DNA from 3 places in the Blastococcus sp. SYSU DS0669 genome. Region 2 is predicted to be linked to each of the others. Evidence: predicted binding sites of a transcription regulator. Region 2 holds the regulator's gene; each other region holds the start of a gene.
The links. Region 2 encodes LexA, which represses DNA repair genes until DNA is damaged. Its sites were predicted from a motif close to TCGAACANNTGTTCGA; they were not measured.

Region 1 (10,311 bases), on a different contig from region 2:
GAAAGGGCTCGCAGACCTCCTCGACGGTGTGCGGCTCCTCCCCGACGGCCACCGCGAGGGTGGCGACGCCGACCGGCCCGCCCCCGAACTTGCCCACCAGCGCCTCGAGGACGGCGCGGTCCAGCCGGTCCAGCCCGAGGTGGTCGACGTCGTACAGCGCGAGCGCGGCCTCGGCGACCTCGCGGGTGACGCGGCCGTCGGCCTCCACCTCGGCGTAGTCGCGCACCCGGCGCAGCAGCCGGTTGGCGATGCGCGGTGTCCCGCGGGAGCGCCCGGCGATCTCGGCGGAACCTTCGTCGGTGAGCTCGACGCCGAGCAGGTCGGCGCTGCGGGCGAGCACCCGCTGCAGCTCGGCCGGCTCGTAGAACTCCATCTGCCCGACGAAGCCGAACCGGTCGCGCAGCGGCCCGGTGAGCAGCCCGGCCCGGGTGGTGGCCCCGACGAGGGTGAACGGGTTGATCTCCAGCGGGATCGCCGTCGCCCCGGGCCCCTTGCCGACGACGACGTCGACGCGGAAGTCCTCCATCGCCATGTAGAGCAGCTCCTCGGCGGGCCGGGCGATGCGGTGGATCTCGTCGATGAACAGGACGTCGCCGGGCGCCAGGTTGGACAGCATCGCCGCCAGGTCGCCCGACCGCTCGATCGCCGGACCACTGGTGATCTTCACCGAGGTGCCGAGCTCGGAGCCGATGATCAGCGCCAGGCTCGTCTTGCCGAGCCCGGGTGGCCCCGACAGGAGCACGTGGTCCGGGGTGCGCCCACGCCGCTTGGCCCCCTCGAGGACCAGGGCCAGCTGGCGGGCGACCTTCGGCTGGCCGATGAAGTCGTGCAGCGAGTGCGGCCGGAGCGCGGACTCGACGACCCGCTCCTCCTCGCCGGCCTGCGGCGACACCGTCCACTCCGGCGTCGCGTCGGCGGCGAGGTCACCGGTCAGCGACCGGTCGAACGGGGCGCTCACGCGTCCTCCTCGCTGGCGCTCGTCGCCCGCGTGAGCGGCGCTGCTCTGCTCATCGGTTCGCTCGCAAGCTCGCTCACGTCCTACCCAGCAGCTGGAGCGCCCGTCGGAGCAGCACCGCGACCTCCACGCTCCCGGTCGCGGCGACCTGCTCGTCGGCCACCGGGGCGAGCTGGGTCACCGCCGTCTCGGCCTCCTTGCCGCTCCAGCCCAGGCCGACCAGCGCGCTGGTGAGCTGGTCCCGCCAGGGCGCCACCGGCGTCACGGACGGCAGCCCGACAGGGGCGGGCGCGTCCAGCGAGGTGTCGGTGGTCGTGGACCCCAGCCGGTCGCGCAGCTCCAGGATCAGCCGCTCGGCGCCCTTCTTGCCGATGCCCGGCACCTGCATCAGCGCCTTGACGTCCGCCATCGACACCGCCCGGCGCACCTCGCGCGGCGGGTGGATCGCCAGCACCGCCTGCGCGAGCCGGGGGCCGACGCCGTTGGCGGTCTGCAGCAGCTCGAACAGCTGGCGCTCGTCGTCGTCGGCGAAGCCGTAGAGGGTGAGGCTGTCCTCGCGCACGACGAGGCTGGTCGCCAGCCGGGCGGACTCCCCCACCTGCAGGCGGGCGATGGTGCCGGGGGTGCACTGCACCGCGAGGCCGATGCCGCCCACCTCGACGACGGCGCCGTCCGGGGATACCGCGGCGACCCGGCCGCTGACGCTGGCGATCATCGCGCCGCCACCCCCGTCCACCGCGGCAGCGTGGTGCTGCGCACCGGCGCGCCGATCCCGCCGGCCAGCGCGGCGGTGCGCAGCCGCTGCTGGGCCGGGCCGCGCCAGGCGTGGCAGACCGCGAGCGCGAGGGCGTCGGCGGCGTCGGCCGGCTTCGGGGCGGCGGCGAGCCCGAGGACCCGGGTGACCATGAGGGTGACCTGCTCCTTGTCCGCGCGGCCGTTGCCGGAGATGGCCGCCTTGACCTCGCTGGGCGTGTGCCAGGCGACCGGGCGGTCGGCCTGGGCCGCGGCGAGCGCGGCGACCCCGGCTGCCTGCGCCGTCCCCGTGGCGGTGCCCTTGTTGTTCTGGGTGAACACCCGCTCGATGGCCACCACGTCAGGGCGGTGCTCGCGCAGCAGCGCCGTGACGGCGGTGTGCAGCTCGAGCAGCCGCAGCTCCAGGTCGAGCTCCGCGAGCGTGCGGACGACCCCGACCCCGACCGCCGTCGGTCGCGTCCCGGGGCGCCCGTCGACCACTCCCCACCCGCACCGGGTGAGGCCCGGGTCTATGCCGAGCACCCGCATGGTCACGCTCCCGTCAGCCGAACTGGTGTTCGACCGAGGCTAACCGGCCTCCCCGACCGAACCCCGCCAACACGCCCTGGCGACGTACTGGAACCGGCCGCGGTGCAGGGACCCGCGGCGAGCGGAGCGAGTCGTGGGGGGCACCGGGTAGAAGGACCCCCCCCTCACCCCCCAGCACTCGCATACTCGCGCCGGGCCCCTGCGAGGGGGCCTAAGCGTCCGCCGCGACCTGCTCCATGACCTCGTCGGGCACGTCGTAGTTGGCGTAGACGTTCTGCACGTCGTCGCAGTCCTCGAGCGCGTCGATCAGCCGGAACACCTTGGCGGCCCCCTCGGCGTCGAGCTCCACCTGGACGCTGGGCTGGAAGCCGGCCTCGGCGGAGTCGTAGTCGATGCCCGCGTCCTGCAGCGCGGTGCGGACGGCGACCAGGTCGGTGGGCTCGCAGAGCACCTCGAGGGTGTCGCCGAGGTCGCGCACCTCCTCGGCGCCGGCGTCGAGCACCGCCATGAGCACGGTGTCCTCGTCGACGTCACCGGACTTCGGCACCGTCACCACGCCCTTGCGGGAGAAGAGGTAGGAGACCGAGCCGGGGTCGGCCATGGACCCGCCGTTGCGGGTCATGGCGGTGCGGACCTCCATGGCCGAGCGGTTCTTGTTGTCGGTCAGGCACTCGACGAGGACGGCGACACCGCCGGCGGCGTAGCCCTCGTAGGTGATGCCCTGGTAGTCGACGCCGCCGGCCTCGAGACCGGCGCCGCGCTTGACCGCCCGGTCGATGTTGTCGTTGGGCACCGAGCTCTTCTTCGCCTTCTGGATGGCGTCGTAGAGCGTCGGGTTGCCGGCCGGGTCGCCGCCGCCGGTGCGGGCCGCGACCTCGATGTTCTTGATGAGCTTGGCGAACAGCTTGCCGCGCTTGGCGTCGATCCCGGCCTTCTTGTGCTTGGTCGTCGCCCACTTGGAGTGGCCGCTCACGGCTCTCCCCTCTCTGCGTCGGCCAGGTGACGGCGCACGATGTCGACGAACAGCGCGTGCACCCGGCGGTCCCCGGTCAGCTCGGGGTGGAAGCTGGTCGCCACGACGTCCCCCTGGCGGACCGCGACGATCCTACCGTCGGCCGCTCCCCCGACGACCCGGCCGAGGACGTGCACCCCCGGCCCGGCCTCCTCGACCCACGGCGCCCGGATGAAGACGGCGTGCAGCGGCCCACCGTCGACGCCGTCCAGCTCGACGCGGGTCTCGAAGGAGTCGACCTGGCGGCCGAAGGCGTTGCGGCGGACCGTCACGTCGAGCCCGCCGACCGTCTCCTGGCCGGGGGGCGCCCCGACCAGCCGGTCGGCGAGCAGGATCATGCCCGCGCAGCTGCCGTAGGCCGGCAGCCCGGCACGGACGGCGTCCCGCAGCGGCGCCAGCAGGCCCCACCGGGCGGCCAGCTTGGCCATGGTCGTCGACTCCCCGCCGGGGACGACGATCCCGTCGACGCCGGCGAGCTCCTCCGGGCGGCGCACAGGCAGGGCGTCGGCGCCCTCGGCACGCAGCGCGGCGAGGTGCTCGCGCACGTCGCCCTGGAGGGCCAGGACCCCGACGACGGGGCGGGCGGGGCCGGTGGACACGGCCGCCCACGCTACGGCGTGGCTCAGACCGCCGGCGCCGACGGGGCGAGGCCGGCCGCCCGGCTCGACGTCCAGGTGAGCAGCCACTCCAGCGGGCCGCGGCCGACGGTGCGCCGCCAGATCCAGGCACCGGCCAGCGCGGCCGCGGCGAACCCGAGCCACGTGCCCGCGCCCTGCACGCGGCCGGGGACGACGTCCATCAGCACCCGGATCGCCAGGAGGTGGGCCGCGTAGACGCTGAGCGCCAGCGCCCCCACCGCCGCGACGGGGTCGGTCACCCGCGGCAGCCGCTCGGCCGCCAGCAGGCAGCCCACCACCACGAGGACGGCGAAGCCGGTGGAGCCGACCACCTCGAACGTCGTCCCGCTGTGCGCCTCTGCGCCGGTCAGCCAGCGGGCGTCGAAGACGCCCGGGACGGTGAAGCCGGTCTCCGGGCCGGCGGATGGCACGCCGCCGGCCAGGAGCTCCGAGCTCGCCCAGCCCCCGCCGTAGCCCACGACCGCGGCGACCGCGCCCGCGGCCGCCAGCCGCGCACGCACCGCCCCGGAGGAGAGGTCCAGCCGCCCCACCGCCAGGCCGACCAGGACGAATGCGATCCAGAGCAGCGCCGGGTAGTAGCCGGTGACCAGCAGCGAGGGTCCCAGCGCCTGCGCCGAACCGATCGTGGTCAGCACCTGGCCGAGGACGACGAGCACCGGCGGGGCGACGACGGCGACGAGGCCCGCGGTCACCAGCAGCCGGCGGACCGGCCAGCGCAGGAAGGGCAGCACCATCAGGAAGAGGACCCCGTAGACACCCAGGATCACCGCGACGAAGGTGTCCAGCTCCTGCAGCGCCAGTCCGATCGCGAAGACCCACAGCGCGCGGACGGCGATCCGCACGCGCACCCGGGACAGCACCGGCCCCTCGGGGGGCCGGCTGCGCCCGGAGAGCAGTGCGACCGAGATGCCGGCCAGGGTCGCGAAGAGGATCGACGAGCGGCCGTCGACGACCGCCGTCCAGGTCCGCGGGTCCGGCCCGAACTCGCCGCCCACCCGCAGGTGGGCGGCGAACATGCCGAGCACGGCGAGCCCGCGCGCGACGTCCAGCCCGGCGATGCGCCGCTGGACGTCCACGGTCACCAGCCGCGGGTGGCGTACCGCTCGCTCTCCGGGAGCGTCGCGACGTTGATGCCGACCATCGGCTCGCCGAGGCCCCGGGAGACCTTGGCGATCACGTCCGGGTCGTCGAAGAAGGTGGTGGCCTGGACGATCGCCGCCGCCCGCTGCACCGGGTCGCCGGACTTGAAGATGCCCGAGCCGACGAACACGCCCTCGGCGCCGAGCTGCATCATCATCGCCGCGTCGGCGGGGGTGGCGATGCCGCCCGCGGTGAAGAGGACGACGGGGAGCTTGCCGAGCCGAGCCACCTCGACCACCAGGTCGTGCGGGGCGCGGAGCTCCTTGGCCGCCACGAACAGCTCGGTCTCGTCCAGGGTCGCCAGCTTCCGGATGCCGGCGCGCAGCGCCCGCATGTGCCGGGTGGCCTCGACGACGTTGCCGGTGCCGGCCTCGCCCTTGGAGCGGATCATCGCCGCACCCTCGGAGATGCGCCGCAGCGCCTCGCCGAGGTCGGTGGCGCCGCAGACGAACGGCACGGTGAACGCGTGCTTGTCGATGTGGTGCGCCTCGTCCGCGGGGGTCAGCACCTCGGACTCGTCGATGTAGTCGACGCCGAGGGCCTGCAGCACCTGGGCCTCGACGAAGTGGCCGATGCGGGCCTTGGCCATCACGGGGATGGAGACGGCGTCGATGATGCCCTGCACCATGTCGGGATCGCTCATCCGCGCGATCCCGCCCTGGGCGCGGATGTCGGCGGGCACCCGCTCGAGGGCCATGACCGCGACGGCGCCGGCGTCCTCGGCGATGCGGGCCTGCTCGGGGGTGACGACGTCCATGATGACGCCCCCCTTGAGCTGCTCGGCCATGCCGCGCTTCACGCGGTCGGTGCCGGTCCGGCCGCCGGCGGGCTCGGGGTGCGTGGTCACGTGTGTCCGCCTCGGGGTGGGCTGATGGGGCGCCTCACCATACGGCGGTCAGGCCGAGCGGCGGACGGCCGCGTCGGCGCCCGCCCCCACCTCGGCCAGCCGGTCGTCGATGTCGAAGTAGCGCGGCAGCGGGCGGGACCGGTGCAGCCCCGCCCACCGGCAGGAGCGGCGGCCGCGCAGCTCGCGGGTGTCGCGGACGGCGTCGTTGTAGAAGCGGCGGGCGAGGGCGACCCGGGTCTGGGTGCCCGCCAGGTCGCCGCGCAGCGCGGCGGCGACGCCGGGCAGGTCGGGCGGGAGCTCGCGCAGCTGGTGGCCGAGCGCGTTCTCCACCAGCTCCCGGTCTCCCGCGCCGCGGGCGCCCCGTGCCTCGGCGGCGACGGCGGCCAGCCGGACGCGGACGTCGTGCCGCAGGGCGGCGGGGTGCTCGCGGGCCAGCTCCTCGGCCAGGCGAGCGCGGCGCTGCAGCTGGGCGTCCAGCGTCGCCCACGCCCGGTCGACCCGCGCGGACAGCCGCCGCAACCGGGTGAGGGTCCACCCGGTCCAGGCCACCAGGAGCAGGAGCACTCCGGCGGCGAGCAGCAGCCAGTCCTGGGGCGTCACGGTCCCCGAGGCTAGCGGCGCGGGCGCCGGATGCGGGGACGTCCGGCCGCGGTACCGGTCGGGGGGACCCCGGGGAAGTCGTGCTCGGGCGCGGCGGTCACCACGCCGCCACCGGGCGGGAGCACCGTCTCGTAGACCGCGAGGATGCGCCGGGCGAGCACCTGCCAGTCGTACGCCGCGGCCACCCGCGAGCCGCGCGCGGCCAGCTCGGCGCGCCGCCCGGGGTCGGCGAGCAGGTCCGACAGCGCCCGCCCGAGGGCGCCGGGGTCGTCCCGGCGCACCACCACGCCGGCCGCGCCGTCGTCCAGCACCCGGACGAAGGCGTCGAGGTCGCTGGCGACGACCGGCGCCCCCGCGGCCATCGCCTCGATGAGGATCACGCCGAAGGACTCGCCGAGCAGGTTCGGCGCGCAGTAGACGTCGACGCTGCGCAGCATCGCCGCCTTGTCCGCCTCCGACACCTCCCCCAGCAGCGTCACGTGCGGTCGGAGATCGGTGCCGACCATCGACCACAGCTGGTCGGCGTCCCCGCGGCCGGCGATGAGAAGGCGCGCGCCCGGGTGCGCCCGCACGACGGTGCGCATGGCCTCGAGCAGCACCGGCAGGCCCTTGCGCGGCTCGTCGAAGCGCCCCACGAAGCCGACCGTCGGCGGGCCGTCGCCCCGCGGGCGCCCGGTCAGCGTGGGCCCCTCGGCGAAGAACCCGACGTGCACGCCGTTGGGGATGATCACCGCGTCCCCGCCCAGGTGCTCGACCTGCACCCGGCGGGCGAAGTCGGAGACGGCGATCCGCCCGGCGATGCGCTCGAGCCAGGGACGGACCATCGGCCCGAGGACGGCGAGCACCTTGGACCGGGTGGTGGCCGTGTGGAACGTCGCCACGATCGGCCCCCGGGCGATCATGCACACCAGGAGGGACACCGACGGCGACGACGGCTCGTGCACGTGGACGACGTCGAAACGCCCCTCGCGCAGCCAGCGGCGCACCCGCGCGGCCGACACCGGCCCGAACTGCAGGCTGGCCATCGAGCCGTTGTACGGGACCGGGACGGTGCGGCCGGCGAAGGTGAGGAAGGGGTCGGTGATCGACTCCTCGTGCTGCGCGGGGGTGAGCACCTCGACGTGGTGACCCATGCCGCGCAGCGTTCCGGCCAGGTCGCGCACGTGGTACTGGACGCCGCCGGGGACGTCCCACCGGTAGGGGGAGACCAGGCCGATGCGCATCAGGCGGTCGCCTCCGAGCGGGGCGGGTCGGGCGGGACGTCGGGCCAGATCCGGCCGAGCACGTGCCAGTCCTCGGGGCGCTCGGCGATACCGGCGGCGAACACGTCGGCGACCCGCTGCATCGCCGTCGTCACCCGGTCGGCGAGCCGGCCGGGACCCCGCACCGGCACCTCCGGGTGCACGCACATCCGCCACCCGGACGGCGTGAACTGGCAGACGGCCGGGATCAGCGCGGCGTTCGTGCGGTCGGCGAGCAGCGCCGCCCCACCGGGCACGGTGGCCGCCCGCCCGAAGAACGTCACCGGGACCCCGCCGGCGCCGAGGTTCCGGTCGACCAGCAGGCAGGCGACGCCGCCGCCGGCGAGCCACCCGCGCAGCACCTCCGAGCTCGGCCGCTCCCCGCCGGTGAGCGGCACCACCCGGAAGCCCAGGGACTCGCGGTAGTCGAGGAAGCGCCGGTAGAGGGACTCGGGGCGCAGCCGCTCGGCGACCGTCATGAACGGCCCGTCCAGCCAGTCGGTGAACCAGGCGCCGGCGGCGTCCCAGTTGCCGCTGTGCGGCAGCGCCACGACGACCCCGCGCCCCTCGGCGCGGGCGCGGGCGATGTGCTCGATCCCGGGGACGTCGCTGTCTCGGCGGATCCGCTCCGCGGTCAGCGTCGGCAGCCGGAACGCCTCCTGCCAGTAGCGGGCGTAGGAGCGCATCGCCCGGCGGGTCAGCTCGTCGAGCTCGGCGTCGGTCAGCCGGTCGCCGGTGACCACGCGCAGGTTGGCCCGCAGCTGGCGGACACCCCTGCCGTCGCGCGCGGCGGCCCAGTCCCCGGCCCGGTCGAACAGCCCACGCGCGGCCGGCTCCGGCAGCATCCGCACCGCCCGCCAGCCCGCCGCGTAGCCCGCGTCGGACAGCCGCCCGGCCAGCCGCGCCCGGGCGCCGGTCACGGCGTGATCCGCCGGCCGTCGGCGGCCCGCTTCACCGCCAGGACGCGCTGGGCCACCGTCACCGCGCTGCCGGCCAGGAGCACCCAGAGCGCGACGTGCACGGCGTACGGGATGCCCAGCCCGGTGAACCCGGTGCCGGTCAGCACGAGGATCAGCCGCTCGGTCCGCTCGACGACCCCGACGTCGCAGGCCAGGCCCATGCCCTCGGCGCGGGCCTTGATGTAGCTGGTGAGCACGCCCAGGACCAGGCAGAGCAGGGCCAGCAGCACCAGCAGCCGGTTGTCGCCGGTGCCGGAGAACCACCAGACCAGCGCGCCGAAGATGGCGGCGTCGGCGGCGCGGTCGCCGGTGGAGTCCAGCACCGCGCCGAAGACCGAGCCACCGCCGCGGAGCCGGGCCAGCGCCCCGTCGAGCATGTCGAGCAGGACGAACACCGTGACGGTGAACGCGCCCCAGAAGAGGTGGCCGGTGGCGATGAGGCCGGCGGCCCCGGCGATCGCGCCGACCGTGCCGGTGATGGTCACCATGTCCGGGGTGACCCCGACGCGGGCCAGCCGCGCGGCCAGCGGGTTGACCACCTTGGCCACCACGGGCCGGGCGTTGACGCCGAGCACTCAGGCCTCCGTCCTGCTGGCGTGGTCGGCCCAGGCCGCGGCGAGCAGGGTGCGCGTCTCGCCCAGCACCTGCGGCAGCACGCGCGTGAGCCCCACGACCGGCATGAAGTTGGTGTCCCCACCCCAGCGCGGCACGGCGTGCTGGTGCAGGTGGTCGGCGATGCCCGCGCCCGCGACGGCGCCCTGGTTCATCCCGATGTTGAACCCGTGCGCCCCGGTCACCGCGCGCACCACCCGCATCGCCGTCTGGGTGAAGGCACCCAGCTCGGCGACCTCCTCGGCGGTGAGGTCGGTGTAGTCCGGCACGTGCCGGTACGGCACGAGCATCAGGTGACCGGCGTTGTACGGGTACAGGTTGAGGACGGCGAACACCGACGCCCCCCGCGCCACGACCAGCCCCTCCTCGTCGCCGAGCGTGGGGATGACGCAGAACGGGCAGTCGTGCGCCCCGGTGGGCTTGCCCTCGCCGCGGATGTAGGCCATCCGGTAGGGCGTCCACAGGTGCTCGAACACCGTCGCCGGGCCGCCGTCGTCGGAGGACACCGGCACCCGGTAGGGGGCGTTGTCCTCGCTCATCCGGGGACCGCCGCGGTCTCCGCCGTCGGATCGGCGTTGCTGCGGGCCGCGATCCAGGCGGCGATCCGCTCGACGGCGGCGTCGACGGCGACCCCGTTGTCCTGGCTGCCGTCGCGGAAGCGGAAGGAGACCGCCCCGGCCTCGGCGTCGGTGGCCCCGGCGATGAGCACGAAGGGCACCTTCTGCTTCGACGCGGTCCGGATCTTCTTCTGCATGCGGTCGTCGGAGTCGTCGATCTCCACCCGGATGCCGCGGGCGCGCAGCTCCAGCGCGACGTCGGTCAGGTAGGGCACCTGGTCGTCGGTGACCGGGATGCCCACCACCTGCACCGGGGCCAGCCAGGCCGGGAAGGCGCCGGCGTAGTGCTCGGTGAGGACGCCGAAGAACCGCTCGATGGAGCCGAACTTCGCCGAGTGGATCATCACCGGCTGCTGGCGGGAGCCGTCGGCGGTCGTGTACTCCAGGCCGAAGCGGGCGGGCTGGTTGA
Region 2 (10,311 bases):
CCGGGTCGGTGTCGGTGTGCGGCGTGAGCGCCTCCAGGGGCGCCGCGCGCAGCAGTGCTGCGGCCCGCGGCTCGGGCATCGCGGCGAGGGCGGCCTTCCCGGACGCCGTCGTGTGGAGGGGTGCGCCGTGCCCGACGGAGGTGTGCGTCCGCACCGGGTGGACGCCGTCGATCTTGTCGAGCAGGACGATCCGCCGGTCCTCCGGGACGGACAGGTGCACGGTCTCGCCGGTCGCCGCGGAGAGCCGGTGCATCGCCGGCAGCGCGATGCGCCGGATCTCCTCGTCGCCCCGGTGCCGTGACCCGATGGCCTGGGCCTTGGCGGTGAGCGACCAGCGCGTGGGCTCCTCGGCGCCGGCGCGGATCCACCCCAGGTCCCCGAGCGTCAGCAGCATGCGCTGGACCGTCGACTTGGGCAGCTGCATCGACCGGGAGAGGTCGCTGACGCCGACGGGCTGCTGCTCCGACACCGCCTCCAGGACGGCCAGCGCGACGGACACCGACCTCATGTGATTGACGCCACCTTTCCTCCGACCTACTGTGGCGCGCACCACTTCGTGCCACTGCGCGGCAAAGTGTGCCACACAGTGGCACGGTGTCGCCAGGGCGGTCGGGAGATGCACGTGTCGCACCAGGTCCCTTCGGGCGCCCTCTCGGGCGTACGGGTCCTCGACCTCACCCAGGTCATGGCGGGGGCGTACTGCTCGATGCTGCTGGCCGACATGGGCGCCGATGTCATCAAGATCGAGCGACCCGGAGGCGGGGACGACACCCGCCGGATGTCCCGCGGCCCCGACGTGGAGCACTCGCCGGCCTTCAACGCCATGAACCGCAACAAGCGTGGCATCGCCGTCGACCTGAAGGACCCCCGCGGTGCCGAGGTCGTCCGGCGGTTGGCCAGGGACGCCGACGTCCTCGTGGAGAACTTCCGGCCCGGGCTGCTGGACCGCTTCGGGCTGGGGCAGGAGGCCCTCCGGGCCGCGAACCCGGCGCTCGTGTACTGCTCCATCTCCGGATTCGGTGCCACCGGCCCCTACGCCGGTCGCGGCGGCTACGACCTCATCGCCCAGGCGATGAGCGGGCTGATGAGCATGACCGGTGAGCCCGGACGGCCGCCGGCCAAGGTCGGCGTCCCCATCTGCGACCTGAACGCCGGGCTGTTCGGCGCGTACGGCGTCCTGTCTGCCTACATCCACCGGCTGAGGACGGGGGAGGGCCAGTTCGTCGACACGTCGCTGCTGGAGGCGGGGATCGCCTACACCGTCTGGGAGACGGCGATGTTCTTCAGCCTGGGCGACGTCGCCCGGCCGATGGGGTCGGCGCACCGCCTGTCGGCTCCGTACGAGGCGTTGCCCACGGCCGACGGGTGGATCGCCATCGGCGCGGCCAACGACCGGAACTGGGAGCGGCTCTGCGCGGGCCTGGGGCTGGAGCGCCTGCTGCAGGACCCTCGGTTCGCGACCAACGCCGCGCGGATGGAGTACCGCTTCGAGCTGGCCGGCGAGCTGGCGGCGACGCTGCGGCAGAGGACGACCGCAGAGTGGCTCGAGGTCATGCACGCGGCGGGCGTGCCCAGCGGGCCCCTCTACGACATCCAGCAGGTCTACGCCGATCCGCACGTGCAGGCCCGGGACATGCTCGTCGAGACGGTCCACCCGCGGATGGGCACCGTGCGCCACATCGGCGCACCGGTGAAGCTCTCCGGCACCCCGTCGGCGATCCGCCGTCCGGCTCCCCTCCTCGGCGAGCACAGCCGCGAGGTGCTGGCCGAAGCCGGGATGGCCGCCGAGGAGATCGACGAGCTCCTCTCCGTCGGTGTCCTCGTGACGACGCCGCCGGACGACCACGCCCGCCCGACGCCCGGTGCGGCGCCCAGCCCCCTCGATCCGACGGAGGTCCCCGCGTGACGCATCTCGTCCTGTCCGGTCTGACCAAGAGCTTCGGCGCGGCCCCGGTCGTCGACCAGGTGGACCTGTCGATCGAGGAGGGCGAGGCCGTCGTCCTGCTGGGGCCCAGTGGCTGCGGCAAGACCACGTGCCTGCGCATGATCGCCGGCTTCGAGCGCCCGGACGCGGGGGAGATCCGGTTGCGCGACAGAGTGCTGGTCGGCCCCCGCGTCTTCGTCCCGCCGGAGCGCCGCCAGATGTCCGTGGTGTTCCAGAGCTACGCCCTCTGGCCGCACCTCAGCGTGCGCGAGAACGTCGGCTACGGACCGACGACGGCGAAGGTGAGCCGCGCGGAGGTCCGCCGCCGCACCGACGAGGCGCTGGCCATGGTGCAGCTGGACGGTCTCGCCGACCGCTACGCCCACCAGCTCTCCGGCGGTCAGCAGCAACGGGTCGCCCTCGCCCGCGCGCTGGTCAACGACCCCGCCCTGCTGCTGCTCGACGAGCCGTTGTCCAACCTGGACACCCGGTTGCGAGAGGAGATGCGCTCGGAGATCAAGCGGATCCACCGGTCGCTCGGCGTCACCATGGTCTACGTCACCCACGACCAGGCGGAGGCGCTCTCGCTGGCTGACCGGCTGGTGGTCATGCACTCCGGTCGCGTGGTGCAGGTCGGCCCGCCGGAGGAGGTCTACCGGCGACCGCGGACGGGCTTCGTCGCGCGGGCGCTGGGTGCGACGAACCTGCTGACCGCCACCGTGTGCGGTCCGCCCTCCTCGGACGGCGTGCCCCTCCGGCTCCCTGCCGGGATCACGGTGACCGCGCCCCACCCGGCGGACGTGGTGGTGCGTGCGGGCGACCAGGTCTCCGTGTCGATCCGGCCGGTCGACCTCCGGCTCGTCGCCGGCAACGCCGGCGCAGCCGGGGTCGCGCGGGTCAGCGAGGCGCTGTTCTTCGGAGACCACGTGCAGTACGCCGTCGATCTGCCCGGGCTCGCCGAGCCGCTGAAGGCCACGGGCCCCGGCCTGGGCCGGTTCGACGCCGGTCAGGACGTCGTCGTGCAGGTGGACGGCGCCGCGGTGGCCATCGTCAGCGACGGCCCGGCCGCCCCCGCCCCGGGCCGCGACGACCACCCGGGTCCCTCGACGACCGAGGGCGCCACGCCCGCCCCAGCTCCGGCCCGGCGGTCCGCCGCATGACCGGGATCTCCCGCACCGCCGTCCGTCCACCCGCCCCGCACCGCCGTCCGAGAAGAGGCACCGTGTCGACTCGTCACACCACCCGTCGCAGGAACGCCCTGTTGGCGCTCCCCCTGTCCGCCGTCCTCCTCGCCGGGTGCGGCAACGGCTCCGAGCCGGCAGCGGAGGGCGGTGAGGGGAGCGGCGGTGGAGCAGCCGGGGTCGAGGGCATCAGCGAGGACCTCATCGCCGCCGCCCAGGAGGAGGGCGGCGTCGTCATCTACGCCGGCGGGCACACCCGCCCCGGGGTCGAGCTCCTCCAGCAGCGGATGCAGGAGCTCTTCGACGTCGAGGTGACGTTCACCCGCGAGGACTCCGGCGCGGTCGCCAACTCCATCTCCGCGGAGCTCGCCAGCGGTTCGCTCAACGCCGACGTGGTCAGCCTGACCGACCCGGACACGCTCCAGCAGTGGGCCGACGAGGGCATCATCGTCGACGCCGACATCCCGAACGCCGACGAGATCATCGAGGGCCTCGACAACCCCGACAACCCGCAGGTGCCGTACAGCCTCGTGCCGCTCGGCATCATGTACAACGACGCCAGCACCGATCCCGCCGATCTGCCCACCACGTGGGAGGAGTTCGCCTCCTCGGCCGAGGGCACCATCGTGAGCTCCGACCCGGGAGCGTCGGGCACCGCCCTCGCCTACTACACCACGCTCACCGGGCTGTACGGCGAGGAATGGCTCCAGCAGCTGGCCGAGCGGGAGGTGATCGTCACCGACAGCAGCCTGGCCCTGGCTCAGCTCGTGCTGACCGGCGAGGCGGACATCGGCGTCCCCGCGATCGAGTCCGCGGTGATCAGCGCTGCCGACGAGGGCGAGCCGCTGGCCATCGCGTTCATGGAGGACGGCGTGCCGACCTTCACCAGCGAGCTGGCCATGCTCGCCGACGCACCCCGGCCCAACGCAGCGAAGCTCCTGCTGCAGTACCAGCTCAGCGAGGACTACCAGAACGCGCTGGTCGAGCTCGGCGGGCGCAGCGTGCTCGAGGGCGCGCCGCAGCCGGCCGAGGGTGCCGACCTCTCCGACGCCACGCTCCTCCCCGCCGATCTGGAGGAGATCGCCGCCCGGGGAGACCAGGTGGTGGCACGCTTCGCCGAACTGTTCAGCCGGTGAGCGCGGCGGGTCGGGTCGGCGCAACCGCCGGCTCGCGCAGGCGGAGCGGGACGTGGCGCTGAGCCGCTCCGCGACCCCCACGGCGCCGGGCGCCGATCCGCGCGAGCGGTCGGCGTCCGGCACCGCCGGGGGCCCGCCCCCTGCACGGGCGCCGCGCCGCCGCCGGTCGACCGGGTTCGAGCGCGCCATGCGCATCGTGTGGGTGCTGGCGCTGCTGATCCTGGTCGGCTACCCGATCGCGCAGGTCTTCGGGCAGAGCTTCGTGGCGGACGACGGCGGCCTCACCCTGTCGAACTACGCGCTGCTGGCTTCCGAGCCCCAGTTGCTGGAGGCGATCCGCAACTCGGTATGGATCGCGTGCGGCACGGTGCTCGGGAGTCTCCTGATCGGGCTGCCGCTGGCCTGGTTCACCGTGCGCACGGACATGCCGATGCGCCGGTTCTTCCGCGGGAGCGCCGTCCTGACGTTCGCGGCGCCGAGCTTCATCGCCGCACTGGGCTGGGTGCTGCTCCTGGGGCCGCGCAACGGCGTGCTGAACACGGCGCTCATGTCGCTGTTCGGGCTCGAGGAGTCGCCGTTCAACATCTTCACGCCGTGGGGGATCATCTTCGTGCTCTCCCTGTTCCTCTACCCGCTGGTCTTCCTGCCCGTCTCGGCGGCCCTCGAAGGCATCGACCCCGCCTTGGAGCAGGCCGCGGCCAGCCTCGGCGCGTCGCGCTGGCGGGTGCTGCGGACGGTGACGTTCCCGGTCATCGCGCCTGCCCTGATCGCCGGCTCGATCCTGGTGTTCGTCTCCTCGGCGATCATCTTCGGTCCCGTGGCGATCCTGGGCGCGCCGACCGGGTTCCAGACGATCCCCACCGTGCTGCTGAGCCTCATGCAGTTCCCGCCGCGGATCGAGGTGGCGGCGGTGATCTCCGTGCCGATCCTCGTCATCATCGCGGCGCTGCTGCTGATCCAGCGCAAGATCGTGGGCGGCCGGAAGTTCACCGTCATCGGAGGCAAGCCGGGCCGGCAGGACGTGACGCACCTGGGCGCCGGTCGCTACGCGGCGGTGGCGTTCTGCGTGGCCGTCGTGGTGCTGAGCCTGGTCCTGCCGTTCGGCATGCTGCTGGTGACATCGTTCCGCAAGGCCCTGGGGCGCCCGCTCGGGTGGGACAACTTCACCCTGACCGGCAACTACGAGGAGGTCTTCGGCCGGCCCCTCATCGCCGCGGCCATGGGCAACAGCTTCGTGCTGGCCGTCGGCGGCACGGTGCTGGCCCTGGCCGTGGCGCTGCTCGCCTCGTGGTTGGTGCACCGCACCAAGGCGCGCAGCAACGCGGTGATCGTGGGCGCGATGGCCGCGCCGCTCGCCTTCCCGGGTGCGGTCCTCGGTATCGGGCTGATCATCGCCTACGCGGCCCAGCCGTTCGGGTTGGGCGGGACGCTGACGATCCTGCTGATCGCCTACACGGGCAGCGCCCTGCCACTGACGTTCGCCTACGTCCACGCCGGGATGGGCCAGATCGGGGCCGAGGTGGAGGAGGCATCGCGCAGCCTGGGGGCCTCCTGGGCGCGCACCTGGCGGCGGATCACCGTGCCGCTGCTGCGGCCGTCGCTCCTGGCGGCGGGCCTGCTCAACTTCGTGCTCCTGTTCCGGGAGCTGGAGATGTCGGTGTTCCTCTACACCGGCGCGAACCCGACCGTCGCCACGGTGCTCTACAACCTGGCGAGCGAGTCGCTGTACCAGCGGGTCGGCGCCCTCTCCGTGGTGATCCTGCTGATCAACATCGTCGTGACCGTGATCGCCATGCGCCTGCTCGACCGCAGACCCGGCGAGCCCACCCGGCGGTCCCGCCGCGAGCCGTCCGTCGCACTCAACACACCCCCGGAGGAAGCAGCATGACCGAGACCACCACTGATGTCGGCACCGGCGTGCACCTGCGCTACGAGACGCCGCACATCGCCGTCCTCACGCTGGACAGCCCTCCGTCGAACACGTTCAGCTGGGAGAGCCGGCGGTCGTTCATGAGGGCGCTGGACATCCTGGACGCCGACGAGAACGTCCGCTGCCTGGTGATCACCGGCGAGGGGCGCGCATTCACCGCCGGGGCCCACCTGGGCGAGGACCAGTCCATGAGCGACGAGCAGCTGACCGACTACCTCGCCGAGTTCAGCCGGGTGCTCAACGGCGTGCAGAACTTCCGGGCACCCGTGATCGCCGCCATCAACGGGGCCACGATCGGCGGCGGCCTGGAGTTCTCGCTCTGCTGTGACATCCGCATCGCATCGACGGAGGCGTTCTTCGTGGCCGCCGGCGTCAACGTGGGCCTCATCGTCAGCTTCTGGCGTCTGCCGCGCGTCATCGGGCTCGGCCCGGCCAAGGAGATCCTGCTGACCGGCGCCCGCTACACGGCCCAGCAGGCGCTCAACTGGGGACTGGTCACGGAGGTGCACGAGCCCGGTGACCTCATGCCCGCGGCGCTCGCGAAAGCTCAGCGCATCGCCACCCGCGCGCCGTTGTCGGTGGAGGCGACCAAGGAGGCCGTCACCGGGGCGTTCGAGATGGACTTCGCGCAGGGTCAGGCGCTGCAGACCAAGCGCTTCCTGGAGATGTTCCGCACCGATGACCACCAGGAGGCGCTGCGGGCGTTCTTCGAGAAGCGGGACGGCGACTACCAGCGGCGCTGATCGACCCCGCTGACGTCGATGGCCGGTCGGGAGGAGAACCCGGCCGGCCGTCGACGTCAGCGGCTCAGACCCGTCGGAGAACGCTCACGACCCGGCCGAGGATGGTCGCCTCGTCGCCCGGGATGGGCTCGTACGCCGGGTTGTGCGGCAGCAGCCAGACGTGGCCGTCGCGCCGCTTGTAGGTCTTGACCGTCGCCTCGCCGTCGATCATCGCGGCGACGATCTCGCCGTTCTCGGCGGTCGGCTGCTGGCGGACGACGACCCAGTCGCCGTCGCAGATCGCCGCCTCGACCATTGAGTCGCCGGCCACCTTGAGCATGAAGACCGTGCCCTCGCCGACCAGCTCGCGCGGCAGGGGGAAGACGTCCTCCACCGCCTGCTCGGCCAGGACGGGGCCACCGGCAGCGATCCGCCCGACGAGCGGGACGTAGGTGGGCGCCGACGCCTCCATGCCGTCACCGACCACCGGCGGCTCGGTGTGCGCGACCACCCCGCGGGCGGCGTCGCCGGGGAGCCGGACGTCGAGGGCGCGCGGACGGTTCGGATCGCGCCGCAGCCACCCCTTCTTCTGCAGGACCGACAGCTGGTGCGCGACCGAGGACGCCGAGGACAGGCCCACCGCCTCGCCGATCTCGCGGACCGAGGGTGGGTACCCACGGCGGTCGATCGAGTCGCGGATCACCTCGAGGACCCGGCGCTGCCGCTGGGTGAGGCCGTCGCCGTCCGCCGTGCGGTCGGGGAACGCCCGCACCGACGCGGAACCGTCAGCCTCCCGGGCCGTTGCCCTGGTGCCGCGACCGGCGCCGGAGGTCCCCTTCGAGTCCGCCACGTCTCCTCCTCGCCGGCTGCCCGTGCAGCGCTCGACCGTCGTCGTCGGGTGGAACCGTAGCGCCGATCGGCGCCCAGTTCAAACACGTGTTCGAAAGTTTCCCGTGTCGCATCGCTTCTGTCGGTCCTGTCCGGTAGACATCGGACAGACGTTCGAATCGAACGTGTGTTCGGACCGGCTCGCGTCGGTCGGGAGGGTGGGAGACATGGACGGCGGCGCTGCGCTGCGGGTTTCCGGCGGGTCGCCGGTCGGTGGAGGTGAGGCGGGCGCCGGGGCCCGGCCCGCCCGGCACCTCCGGGTGCTGCCGCCACCGACGTCCTACTCGGCGGCCGTCGCGCCCCGGGTGGGAGAGCCCGGGCGGCGCCTGACCGTCGTGCGGACGGCCCCCGGTAGCAGGAGAGCCGCTCCGTCGCCGCCGCTGCGGCTGACCGCGCGTGGGCGCCGGGCGGTGGCGGTGGCCGTTCTGCTGCTCGGCCTCGCCCTGGTGCCCCTGGCCGGTGCGGTGCTGGGTGAGGCAGACGGCGGGCTCCAGCTGATGGGGACGACCCAGGTCATCGTCGAGCCGGGCGACACCCTGTGGTCCATCGCCGGCGCGGTGGCCGAGGGGCGGGACGTGCGGGACGTCATCGTCGACATCCGGCAGCTGAACCGGCTCGACACCGCACAGATCACCCCTGGTCAGGTGCTGCTGTTGCCCTGACGGGTGCCCCTGCACCACGCGAGACGTTCACAATGCGGATCGGCGACTTCGTCAACCCTGCGTATGGGGACGTTTACGCTGAGTGCTGGTCGTCCGTTTACGGTCGTCGCGTGTCGAGCGTCATGGAGAACCGCGCCGCCGTGTTCACCCGTCATCCCCAGGCCGTCGAGGTGCTGCACGCGGGTGCCTGGCGGGCGGGGGAGCTGCTGGGTTGGCGGCACGACGACTCCGGCGCGTGCCAGATGCGGGTGCGGACCGTGGTCGACGGGGTCGAGCAGGCGATGTGGACGGCGCTGGACACCGTGCGGCTCCCGGAACCCGCGTCCGCCCGTCCCGGGACGCAGCTGATGGCCGCGCAGCCGGCGCTCCGGTCGGGTGGTGGTCGTTCGACCGACCCCGAGGCCACCGCCAGCCTCCCTCGGGTGCGCGACAGCCGCCCCGAGCGGTCGGCTCCGGCTCGCACGGGTGGTCGCCGACGCGCACCCGAGGGCGACGAGATCCGGGCGGCGACCGCCTTCTCCGTGCCCGTGCACCCGTCCGGTCGGCACCGGGCACCGGCCATCGCGCCGGGCCCGGTCGTCGGGCGGCACCGGGCGGCCGACGCCGAGCTCGCCCCCCTCGTCGCCGGCGGCACGCCGGCCGCGTCCGCCGCCCCGGTCCGGGACGGGGGTGTGCCTGCCTGGGTGATCCCGGCCGCGCGCTCCGCGCCGCCCGTGGAGCTGCGACCGCTCGGGCGCGACTGGACCCCGCCGGCCGGTCCCGAGCCCGAGCTGCTGACCCGTCCCATGCGGTTGAGCGACCAGATCCCGCACTCCCGCCGACGCCGGGTGGACGGGTCCCTCAGCGCCTGATCGGCAGGTGGCGCGCGCACCGGCGCCGGGCCCTCGCGGTTGCGCGCCCCGCCGCGTCCGGCCGTGCGTCCGCGGTTGTGCGGGCGGAGCGCCCGGCGGCTGCGCCCCCGCGCCGGCGCGGGCGGCCGGAGCTCCCTGCCCGCCTCGCGCCGACCGACCCCTGTGCAGCCGGCCCGCCGCGGCGGGGCCCGCGCCGGCGTGTCGCCGCGGTGTGCCTGTGACGGCTGGGGCCCGCTGTTCCGCCTGCGCACGGCAGTGTCGGGGCGGAACACGCCGAGCCGACGATCACTTGCACATCTTGCGTGGGCCGTCCTAGGGTTCCCCCACATCTAGTAGTTACAGAGCTGTAAGCCCGTCCACAGGCCGATCCTCAGGTTCTCCCCGTCGCATCCACCGGATGTCCCCAGGGGGCTCCACAGGCGGCCCGTGGCAGGCCCACCGGCGGAGGAGGTGAACCACCGTGCGCTGCCCGTTCTGCCACAACTCCGACAGCCGGGTCATCGACTCCCGGGAGACCGACGAGGGCGCCACCACGCGTCGTCGTCGTTCGTGCCCGGCCTGCGGGCGGCGGTTCACCACCGTCGAGGAAGCGGTGCTCGCCGTCGTCAAGCGCAACGGCGTCAGCGAGCCGTTCAACCGCAGCAAGGTGGTCGCCGGCGTCCGGCGGGCCTGCCAGGGCCGGCCCGTCGACGAGGACCAGCTCAAGCTCCTCGCCCAGCAGGTGGAGGACGCCGTCCGCGCCACCGGCGCCGCGGAGGTGCCTAGCCACGAGGTCGGCCTGGCCATCCTCGGCCCGCTCCGCGAGCTCGACGAGGTGGCCTACCTGCGGTTCGCCAGCGTCTACCGGTCCTTCACCTCGGTGGCGGACTTCGAACGGGAGATCGCCGAGCTCAAGGCCCGGCAGCCCGCCTCGTCACCGGGGGAGACGGGCCCGCCCGCGCCCCGGCAGCCGGTCCCCACCGGCACCGGCGCCGGCACCTAGAAGTGTCGGTACCACCCGATAGACAGCAGTTCGAG
Region 3 (10,311 bases), on a different contig from region 2:
GCGGATCGTGGTGCAGCTCGACGAGCCCTCGGTCCCCGCCGTCCTGCAGGGCGCGCTGCCGACCGTGAGCGGGTTCGGGAAGCTGCCGGCGGTCGCCGAGGACGTCGTCGAGCAGGAGCTCGCGGCCGTCGTGCGGGCGCTGCCCGGACCGGTGGTCGTGCACTGCTGCGCGCCGCGCACGCCGCTGGGGCTGTTCCGTGCCGCCGGTGCGGCGGGGCTCTCCTTCGACCTCGGCCTGGTCCAGGACCTCGACGCGGTGGGGGAGGCGGTCGACGCGGGGGTGCACCTGCTGCCCGGTGTCGTCCCCGGCACCGACGCCGCGCTCCCGGCCCCGGAGGCGACGGCGTCGCGGGTGCAGGCGTGGTGGCGCGAGCTCGGCTTCACCGCCGACCGGCTGCCCGAGGCGGTGACCCTCACCCCCGCCTGCGGTCTGGCGGGGGCGACGCCGTCCTACGCCCGGGCCGCGATGCGCCAGGTGCGCGAGGCCGCGAAGTACCTGCTCCCGGAGTGAGGCGCCCGGCCCCGACCGGGTGAGCGCCGGTTGACCGTCGTAGCCGCCGGATACCGTTCGACCGTGAGCACCGACGCCGACCTCGTCGAACCGTCCGTCACCCCGGTGGCCGACCGCGAGGACCTCACCGAGGTCCCCGACGACGTGCGCACCCGGCACCGCGACCTCTCCGAGGAGCTGGACCGGTACGCGTTCGCCTACTACGTGCGCGACGAGCCGCTCATCAGCGACGGCCAGTACGACGAGCTGATGGGTGAGCTCAAGGCACTGGAGGCCGCGCACCCGGCGCTGGTCACGCCCGACTCGCCGAGCCAGAAGGTCAACGGCGGGTTCACCGCCACCTTCGCGCCGGTCCAGCACCTCGAGCGGATGCAGAGCCTGGACAACGCCTTCACCAGCGACGAGCTGTCGGCCTGGGCGGCGCGGGCCGAGCGGGAGGGCGCGGCCGGGGGGAGCTACCTCTGCGAGCTGAAGGTGGACGGGGTCGCCGTCGACCTGGTCTACGAGCAGGGCCGCCTGGTGCGGGCCGCCACGCGGGGCGACGGCGTCACCGGCGAGGACGTCACCGCCAACGTCCGCACGATGCGCGACGTCCCGCAGCAGCTCACCGGCGATGACGTCCCCGAGCTGCTCGAGGTCCGGGGCGAGATCTACTTCCCGGTGGCGGCGTTCGCCGACGTGAACGCCGCCATGGTCGAGCAGGGGCGGCCGCCGTTCGCCAACCCGCGAAACGCCGCGGCGGGCTCGCTGCGCCAGAAGGACCCGAAGGTCACCGCCTCGCGGCCCCTCCGGCTGGTGGTGCACGGCCTGGGTGCCCGGAGGGGGTTCGAGCCCGAGCGCCAGTCGGCGGCCTACGACGGGCTGCGGGCGCTGGGGCTGCCGGTGAGCGACCGCTTCGAGGTCGTGCCCGACCTGGAGGGCGTGCGGGCCTACATCGAGCGCTACCGCGAGCAGCGCCACTCGGTGGGGCACGAGATCGACGGCGTCGTGGTGAAGGTGGACCAGGTGGCGCTGCAGCGGCGGCTGGGCTCGACCTCCCGGGCGCCACGGTGGGCCATCGCCTTCAAGTACCCGCCGGAGGAGGCGACGACGAAGCTCGTCGACATCCGGGTCAACGTGGGGCGCACCGGCCGGGTGACGCCGTTCGCCTTCATGGAGCCGGTCAAGGTCGCGGGCTCCACCGTGCAGCTGGCCACCCTGCACAACGCCAGCGAGGTGAAGCGGAAGGGCGTGCTGATCGGGGACACCGTCGTCATCCGCAAGGCCGGCGACGTGATCCCCGAGGTGCTCGGCCCGGTGGTGGCGGCCCGCACGGGCGACGAGCGCGAGTTCGTCATGCCGACCCACTGCCCCGAGTGCGGCACCGAGCTGCGACCGGAGAAGGAGGGCGACGCCGACATCCGCTGCCCCAACGCCCGGTCCTGCCCCGCACAGCTGCGGGAGCGGGTCTTCCACGTGGCCGGTCGCGGCGCCTTCGACATCGAGAACCTCGGCTACGAGGCGGCGATCGCGCTGCTGCAGAGCGGTCTGCTCCAGGACGAGGGCGACCTCTTCTTCCTCGACGAGGAGGCGCTGTGCCGCAGCGCGTTCTTCACGAAGAAGGACGGCGCCCTGTCGGCCAACGGGCGCAAGCTGCTGACCAACCTGCAGACCCGGAAGGACGTCCCGCTCTGGCGGGTGCTGGTCGCCCTCTCCATCCGGCACGTGGGCCCGACCGCCGCCCAGGCGCTGGCGCGTGACTTCCGGTCGATGGACCGCATCATGGCCGCGACGGAGGAGGAGCTCGCTGCCGCCGACGGCGTCGGGCCGACGATCGCGGCGTCGATCCGCGACTGGTTCGCCGTCGACTGGCACCGCGAGGTGGTCCAGAAGTGGCGGCAGGCCGGTGTCTCGCTGGCCGATGCGGGCGAGGACGCCGGCCCGGGCCCGCTCACCGGGGTCACCGTCGTGGTCACCGGCTCGCTGCGCGACTTCAGCCGCGACCAGGCGATCGCGGCGATCCAGGAGCGCGGCGGCAAGGTGACGGGTTCGGTGTCGAAGAAGACCGGCTTCGTGGTCGTCGGCGCCGACCCGGGCAGCAAGTACGACAAGGCCGTGCAGGTGAAAGCGCCGATCCTGGACGACGACGGCTTCCGCGTGCTGCTCGAGCAGGGCCCGGACGCCGCCCGCGAGGTCGCGACGATCGGTGACGGCACCGAGGAGTAGCCGCTCAGAACGGTGGGGGAGTGGTCGTCGCGACCAGGCCGGTCGGGGCGGTCACGGTGAGTCGGCCGTCGGGCGCCAACTCGTGCCGCCAACCGGGCGCCTGGTGCTTGCCGCGGTGGTGACCGGTGCAGAAGCCGACGAGGTTCTGCGCGCTGGTGGGCCCCTCGGGCCAGGGACGGTCGTGGTCCAGCTCCCCGCCGAGCCGCACGCGCCTGCGGCAGCCGGGGAAGCGGCAGCGACGGTCGCGGGCACGGACGTACCGGTCGAGGGCGGCGCCGGGGCGGTACCCGTCGGTCGGGCCGGGTGGGCCGAGCCCCGGGCGGCCGGTGAGGTCGTGCGTGCAGCGGGCCGGCGCGCGGCGGCAGGCGGCGTCGTCGCAGCGGGCCAGGCGGCGGAGCTCACGGCTGTCGGTCAGCGCGAGCAGGGCGCCGGAGAGTTCGTCGACCACCGCGATGCGCGGCCGGTCGACCAGCGTGCCGCCGCCGCTCACGTCGAGAAGTGCGGCGAGGGCCGCCCGGCGGGACTCCCCGGCCGCGGCGCACGCGTCCAGGTCGCTCGGCGCACCGGTGACCCGCCCAGGGGCGCTGCGGAGCCAGGTGGCCTCGTCCGCACGGTCGGCCCGCTGGGCGTCGACGACCATCCGTCGGGCGTGACCGATCGCCCGATCCAGGCCCAGCAGCGCATCCGCGGCAGCTTGCATCGACCCGTGGGCGGTCGCCCAGCGAGCGGATCCGCCGCTGTCGTCGTCCTCCGTCGTGGGCGCTGGGCATGTCGCGGGCCGCTGGTCGGGTGCTGTTCCAGGTTGGACGTCGGAGCCGTGTCCTGAATCCCGGCTGGCATCGGGGTCGCATCCCGAACCCCGGCTGGCATCGGGGTCACGTTCGGAACCGGGGCTGAGATCGGGGCCGCGTCCTGAGCCGGAGCCGGGATCGGGGTCGGAGGGCGGCGCCGGGTCGGCGAAAGCACCGACGCGCTCCAGCCAGGCCTCGACGGGTGCCTCCTCGGCCCACCGGCGGAGCAGCTCGTCCTCCGGGGTGTAGTCCTCCCCGCCCCACTCACCTCGGAGGGCGCGGGCCTCGACCTCCGCCCACCACCGCTCGTCGGCCTCTCGCCACTCCCTGGGCCAGGTGTCCAGCGGCCAGGCGCCGGTGGAACCGAAGTCGTCCGGCCAGGAGTCCGTGGGGCAGAGGTCGTCCGGCCAGACGTCGGTGGCGCCGGCGTCCCGCGGCTGATCGTCGGCCCGGCGTTCCGCTGCGGGTAGCAGGCCCAGGGCGCGGGCGAGGGCGCGGACCACTTCGGCGGGTACCGGCTCGTTGCCGATCTCACCGGGCTGATCGCCCCCGAGGAGGGACCGCACCCCGGCCACCACGGTCAGCTGCGCCTGGACGGCGGGGAGGTCGTTCTCCTCCGGCCGCAGGACCAGGTCGAGCAGGCAGTCGGCCATCCTCTGGCCGCGGGTCCTGCGGTCCTCCGGCTCGTCGAGCGCATCGGCGTACCGGCTCAGCGCGTCGAGCAGCGCCTGGGCCTCGGGCACCGTGAGGAGAGCGCCGAAGGAGGCCATGCCCTCGCGCCGGTCGGAGCGGATCGAGATACCCCGTTCCCGCAGCGACGCGGCCAGCCGGGCGGCCTCGTCGCGCGCGTCCCGGGCCAGACCGAGGCGGCGAGCCTTGGCGCCGAGCTGCGCCGGGGTGGTCACCCGGCCGGACATCCACGCGAGCAGATCGCGCTCCACGGCGGCTCGCCGCGCCGCGTCGGCGATGGGCGCCACCCGCTCGAGCATCGGCCACAGGTGCCCCGGGTGGATCTCCCCGCGCTCCAGCGCGGCCAACGTCGCGGGGAGCCGGTGCACCAGCGTCAGCGACCGGGCGAGCAGCTGCTCGGCGGCCTGGGCGGAGAGGGACAGCGCCACCACGAGTTCCTGCGCCGCCCACTCGCTGACCTCGGCCAGCACCTCCGGCCGGGCGGCCCGACGTGCCTCGCTCATCGCCCCGGCCTGACCGGCCGGGCGATCGGCCGACGCGGGACGGGTGGTGGCGAACTCGGCCACCGCCCGGGCGCGGAGAGCGGTGTGGCGGGCGATCTCGCGGTCGGCAGCCTGGACGGTGCCCAGCGGACCGGTGGCCCACCCGGCCGCAGGAGCGACGGGCCCGACGGGGAACGCCGCCATCTCCCGTTCCGCCACCTCCGCCACGCATTCGATCATACGTTCGAACAGGCATGGCAGCAACTGGTTCTCCTGCGAACGCGCAGTTCAGCAGCGCGCCCGGCCTCGAGAGGGACTCGGCATCGGCTTCACCGGGCCGCCCGGGTCCGGTTCGCGCGCCCGTGGGGCGACGCCGGTCAGGCCCGGCGTGACCTCGGCAGGAGGCGTCGACGCGGTGGGTGGAAGTCCGCTGCGGCCGGTCGACCCGGGCGTGCATGTGCGGCCGGCCGGCGTGCCCGTCAGCCCACCTCCCACCCGCCGGCGAGCCGGTCCAGCAGTTCGCTCGCCAGCTCGTCGACCGGTCGCGCCGCGTCCATGCGCAGGACCGCAGCCTCCGCCCAGGGCGCGTACGCCGCCGCCCGTGCACGCACCTCCGCCCAGGAGGGCTCGGCTACGTGCGCCAGGCCCCGACGACGGCTCTCCAGTCGTCGGCGGTGCTCGACCTCGTCACGGAGCGTCAGCAGCACGAACGCGAGGTCGGCCCCGGCGTGGGCCGACGCGGCCCGCCACGTGTCGCGGGCCGGCTCGCTGTCGTCGACCGCATCCACCACCACGGATCTCCCGAGCGCGAGGTTCTGCTCGGCCACGACCCGCGCTGCCTCGTACGCAGCCACCCCGGTCTCCCAGGAGCGCGGCAGCCCTGCGCCCAAGAGCGCGTCCTCGATCGGATCGACGGACAGGTGGACCCACCCCGACCGGGTGGCCAGTGCGGCAGCGACCGCGGTCTTCCCCGTGCCGGGCAGCCCCGAGACGACGACGAGCACCGTCTCAGGCCGGCGGGAGGTGGGCGACCGTCGTCGCGATGCCGGTGACGTGGGCCAGGCGGAGGAGCTCGGACCGGCGGAAGGCCGGGCCGCCGGAGCGCCCGAGCACGATCGCCCGGCCGGCGCCGTAGGGCACCGCCATCATCTCGATGGCCATCTCCTGCCACCGCTCGGGCAGCCACGGCTCGTCGCTGGGCAGCAGCCGCGGCCCCGCCAGCGGCAGCCACGGCAGGGTCAGTCCGAGGAAGGCGGGCGCGGCGTCCGACGCGGCGAGCACCGCCCGCTCGGCCAGGGGGGCGGGCTGGCCGGAGTCGTCGAGGACCACCGCCCAGCCGCTGTGGAACACGCGGGGGAGCGAGTCGGTGAGCAGCTCGGTCGGCGGCCGGTCACCGCGCGCCAGCGCGTCCAGCAGGTCGAGCTCCCGGTGGGTGTCCAGCGGCCCGGCGAAAGGGCGCAGCGACTCCACCTGCACCCCGGGCACGGTCTGGGCCGCGGTGATCAGGCTGTCGGGCAGCCGGTCACCGGGCAGGTCCACGACGACGTCGTCGACCGCGATGCCGTTGCCCCGTTCCAGCACGTCCAGCGACACGATGTCGATCCCCGCCGTGCCGAGCGCCGTGGCCACGGCCCCGAGGACGCCGGGGCGGTCGGGCACGACGAGGCGCAGGAGATAGGACACGGTTCCTCCGGGGGAGTGCTCGCCGGTTCGGGCCGATCTCCGTCGATCGCGGTCGGGGGCAGCCTCTCACGCTGACCAGCGCCGGGAGGGCTGCACGTACAGTGACCCGGTCACGTCCCGGTCCGAGAGCGGGCCGCCGGGCACTGCCGAAGTGGAGTTCCACCGCAGCATGAGCACCCCCTCCCCGAAGGGCCAACTGACCCGTGACGAGGTGGCGCACCTCGCCCACCTCTCCCGGCTCGCGGTGAGCGACGAGGAGCTGGACCTCTTCGCCGGTCAGCTCGCCGCCGTGCTGGACGCCGTCGCGCAGGTCGGCAAGGCCGACGTCGCCGACGTGCCGCCGACCACGCACGCGGTGCCGATGACCAACGTCATGCGCCCCGACGTCGCCCGGCCCAGCCTGCCCCGCGACGTCGTCCTCGCCGGGGCCCCGGCCGCGGAGGACGACCGCTTCCGGGTCCCGCGCATCCTGGGGGAGGAGGCGTGACCGCCACCGACCTCACCACCACCAGCGCCGCCGCGCTCATCGAGGCGCTTCAGTCGGGCGACCTCAGCTCCGTGGAGGTGACGCGCGCCTACCTCGACCGGATCGAGGCCCAGGACGCCACGATCGGCGCCTACCTGCACGTCGACGCCGACGCCGCGCTTGAGTCCGCCGGCGCCGTCGATGACGCCCGCGCGGCCGGCGCCGAGCTCGGCCCGCTGGCCGGCGTCCCGCTCGCGCTCAAGGACGTCGTCGTCACCGAGGGCGTGCCCACCACCAGCGGCTCGCGCATCCTCGAGGGCTGGCGACCGCCGTACGACGCCACCCTGGCCGCCCGGCTGAAGGCCGCCGGCACGGTGCTGCTCGGCAAGACCAACATGGACGAGTTCGCGATGGGCTCCTCCACCGAGAACTCGGCCTACCGGGTCACCCGCAACCCCTGGGACACCGACCGCATCCCGGGCGGCTCCTCGGGCGGCTCCTCGGCCGCGGTCGCCGCCGGCCTCGCCCCGTGGGCCATCGGCACCGACACCGGCGGGTCGATCCGCCAGCCGGCCGCCGTCACCGGGCTGGTCGGCCACAAGCCCACCTACGGGTCGGTCTCCCGGTACGGGCTCATCGCCTTCTCCTCCAGCCTCGACCAGGCCGGCCCCATGACGCGGACGGTCCTGGACGCCGCGCTGCTGCACGAGGCCATCGCCGGGCACGACCCGCTGGACTCCACCAGCATCGACGCGCCGGTGCCCGTGCTCGCCGAGGCCGCTCGCCGCGGCGCCGGGGGCGACCTGTCCGGCCTGCGGGTCGGCGTCGTCACCGAGCTCGGCGGGGACGGCCACACCGACGGGTACGACCCCGGTGTCCTGGCGCGCGTCGCCGAGGCGGTCGCCCTGCTCGAAGGCATGGGCGCCGAGGTCCGGCAGGTCTCCTGCCCCGCCTTCGACCTGGCCCTGCCGGCGTACTACCTGATCGCGCCGAGCGAGGCGTCGTCCAACCTGGCCCGCTTCGACGGCGTCCGGTACGGCGTGCGGGTCGGCGACGACGGCAGCCGCGACCTCGACGAGGTCATGGCGCTGACCCGGGAGCAGGGCTTCGGTCCCGAGGTCAAGCGCCGCATCATCCTCGGCACCTACGCGCTGTCCAGCGGCTACTACGACGCCTACTACGGGCAGGCGCAGAAGGTCCGCACGCTCATCACGCGTGCGTTCACCTCCGCCTGGGACGACGTCGACGTGCTGGTCAGCCCGACCAGCCCCACGGTCGCCTGGTCGATCGGCGCCCGCGTGGACGACCCGATCTCCATGTACGCCGCCGACCTCTGCACGCTGCCGGCGAGCCTCGCGGGCGTCCCGGCGATCTCGGTGCCGTGCGGCCTCTCCGAGGGGCTGCCCGTCGGCTTCCAGATCATGGCGCCGGCCCTCGCCGACGACCGCTGCTACCGCGTCGCCGCCGCGCTGGAGGCGGCTCAGGACGCCGCCCGCGGGCACGCGCTGCTGGCCGCGATCGGCTCGAAGGAGAACGCCCCCTCATGACCGACACCCTCGTGGACTTCGACGAGGTCCTGACCCGCTACGAGCCGGTCATCGGCCTGGAGACCCACGTCGAGCTGGGCACCGCGTCGAAGATGTTCTGCGGCTGCTCCACGACCTTCGGGGCCGAGCCCAACACCCAGACCTGCCCGGTCTGCCTGGGGCTGCCGGGTTCCCTGCCGGTGGTCAACGCCGACGCCATCGAGTCGACCATCCGCATCGGCCTGGCGCTGGGCTGCCGGATCGCGTCCTGGTCGCGGTTCGCCCGCAAGAACTACTTCTACCCGGACATCCCCAAGGGCTTCCAGACCAGCCAGTACGACGAGCCGCTGTGCACCGCCGGTCACCTGGACGTCGAGGTCGACGGCGAGACGCACCGCGTCGAGATCGAGCGGGTGCACATCGAGGAGGACACCGGCAAGAACCTGCACGTCGGTGGCGCCACCGGGCGCATCCACGGCGCCGACCACTCGCTGGTCGACTACAACCGCGCCGGCATCCCGCTGGTCGAGATCGTCACCCGCCCGATCCCGGGGACCGGCGCCAAGGCGCCGGAGGTCGCGAAGGCCTACGTCACCGAGCTGCGGGAGATCCTGCTCGCCCTCGGGGTCTCCGAGGTCCGGATGGAGCAGGGCAACCTGCGCTCGGACGTGAACACCTCGCTGGCGCCGATCGGCAGCCTGGAGTGGGGCACGCGCACCGAGACCAAGAACGTGAACTCGCTGCGCTCCGTGGAGCGTTCCGTGCGCTACGAGATGCGCCGGCAGGCCGCCGTCCTGGACGCCGGCGAGCGCGTGGTCCAGGAGACCCGGCACTTCCACGAGGACACCGGCTCGACGTCCGAGGGGCGCAGCAAGGAGGAGGCGACCGACTACCGGTACTTCCCCGAGCCCGACCTCGTGCCGATCGCGCCCGACGAGGAGTGGATCGAGAAGCTCCGCGCCGCCCTGCCCGAGCTCCCGGCGGCCCGCCGGGCGCGGCTCTCCGACGAGTGGGGCATCTCGCCGACGGAGATGGGCTGGCTGGTGAACGCCGGCGCCGTCGAGCTGGTCAGCGACACCGTCGCCGCCGGCGCCTCGCCGAGCGATGCCCGGAAGTGGTGGCTCGGTGAGCTGGCCCGCCGGGCCAACGACGCCGGGACGGAGCTGGGTGAGCTGGCCGTGACCCCGGCGCAGGTCGCCGAGCTGATCGGGCTGGTCTCCGCCGGCACCCTCAACGACCAGCTGGCGCGGCAGGCGCTGGACGGCGTGCTGGCCGGCGAGGGGGACCCGGCGGCGGTCGTGGAGTCCCGCGGGCTGGCGGTCATGGGCGAGTCCGACGAGCTCGTGGCCGCGGTCGACGCCGCCATCGAGGGCAACCCCGACGTCGCCGAGAAGGTGCGCGGCGGGAAGGTCCAGGCGATCGGCGCGCTGGTCGGGGCGGTCATGAAGACCACCCGCGGCAAGGCCGACGCCGCCACCGTCAAGCGCATGCTGGAGGAGCGCCTGGTCGGCTCCTAGCCCTGACCGGGTGGAGCTGCCGGCGGTGCGGCTGCTGGAGCTGAGCCGGCGGGCGCGCGTCGTGCACCGGGTCCGTGCGCCGACCCCTCAGAGCGGGGAGTTCGGCTGACCGCCGGGCGGGCGGATCCGCAGCACCTTGTCGTCGTCCTCGGCGGGGGAGCCGGCGTCGTCACGGTTCGACGTCGTCACCCAGAGCGCGCCCTCGGCGTCCAGGACGACGGTGCGCAGCCGGCCGTACCGGTCGCCGAGCACCTCGTCGACGGCACCCTCGATCGGGACGCCGCTCTCGTCCAGCGTGACCACGTGCACCTGCTGCCCGTCCAGCGCGCCCAGGAACACCGTGCCGTTGGCGACCGCGCAGCCGCCCAGGCCGCCCTCCTCGGCGGGGATGGTCAGCAGGGGGACGCCCACGCCCTCCTCCTGCACGCGGTCGACCTCGT

Region 1: the regulator LexA is predicted to act here: its motif matches at 2,254-2,269, upstream of ruvC (crossover junction endodeoxyribonuclease RuvC).
Region 3: the regulator LexA is predicted to act here: its motif matches at 4,912-4,927, upstream of ACI792_RS08350 (DUF222 domain-containing protein).

The regions. Positions count from the first base shown of each region.
Region 1 is NZ_JBJHAE010000004.1:181,081-191,391, reverse strand. It holds gene ruvB (Holliday junction branch migration DNA helicase RuvB) at 1-958, opposite strand, end outside; gene ruvA (Holliday junction branch migration protein RuvA) at 1,032-1,670, opposite strand; gene ruvC (crossover junction endodeoxyribonuclease RuvC) at 1,667-2,236, opposite strand; gene ACI792_RS06965 (YebC/PmpR family DNA-binding transcriptional regulator) at 2,448-3,209, opposite strand; gene pdxT (pyridoxal 5'-phosphate synthase glutaminase subunit PdxT) at 3,206-3,847, opposite strand; gene ACI792_RS06955 (heparan-alpha-glucosaminide N-acetyltransferase domain-containing protein) at 3,871-4,968, opposite strand; gene pdxS (pyridoxal 5'-phosphate synthase lyase subunit PdxS) at 4,965-5,873, opposite strand; gene ACI792_RS06945 (hypothetical protein) at 5,922-6,473, opposite strand; gene ACI792_RS06940 (glycosyltransferase family 4 protein) at 6,485-7,696, opposite strand; gene ACI792_RS06935 (phosphatidylinositol mannoside acyltransferase) at 7,696-8,634, opposite strand; gene pgsA (phosphatidylinositol phosphate synthase) at 8,631-9,248, opposite strand; gene ACI792_RS06925 (HIT family protein) at 9,249-9,824, opposite strand; gene thrS (threonine--tRNA ligase) at 9,821-10,311, opposite strand, start outside.
Region 2 is NZ_JBJHAE010000013.1:44,632-54,942, forward strand. It holds gene ACI792_RS13890 (IclR family transcriptional regulator) at 1-508, opposite strand, end outside; gene ACI792_RS13895 (CaiB/BaiF CoA transferase family protein) at 617-1,906, shown strand; gene ACI792_RS13900 (ABC transporter ATP-binding protein) at 1,903-3,084, shown strand; gene ACI792_RS13905 (extracellular solute-binding protein) at 3,186-4,241, shown strand; gene ACI792_RS13910 (ABC transporter permease) at 4,294-6,129, shown strand; gene ACI792_RS13915 (enoyl-CoA hydratase/isomerase family protein) at 6,126-6,914, shown strand; gene lexA (transcriptional repressor LexA) at 6,979-7,743, opposite strand; gene ACI792_RS13925 (LysM peptidoglycan-binding domain-containing protein) at 8,198-8,443, shown strand; gene ACI792_RS13930 (hypothetical protein) at 8,554-9,294, shown strand; gene nrdR (transcriptional regulator NrdR) at 9,755-10,276, shown strand.
Region 3 is NZ_JBJHAE010000005.1:208,347-218,657, forward strand. It holds gene ACI792_RS08340 (methionine synthase) at 1-511, shown strand, start outside; gene ligA (NAD-dependent DNA ligase LigA) at 575-2,716, shown strand; gene ACI792_RS08350 (DUF222 domain-containing protein) at 2,721-4,907, opposite strand; gene ACI792_RS08355 (AAA family ATPase) at 5,159-5,683, opposite strand; gene ACI792_RS08360 (ACT domain-containing protein) at 5,688-6,362, opposite strand; gene gatC (Asp-tRNA(Asn)/Glu-tRNA(Gln) amidotransferase subunit GatC) at 6,532-6,849, shown strand; gene gatA (Asp-tRNA(Asn)/Glu-tRNA(Gln) amidotransferase subunit GatA) at 6,846-8,375, shown strand; gene gatB (Asp-tRNA(Asn)/Glu-tRNA(Gln) amidotransferase subunit GatB) at 8,372-9,871, shown strand; gene ACI792_RS08380 (PQQ-dependent sugar dehydrogenase) at 9,959-10,311, opposite strand, start outside.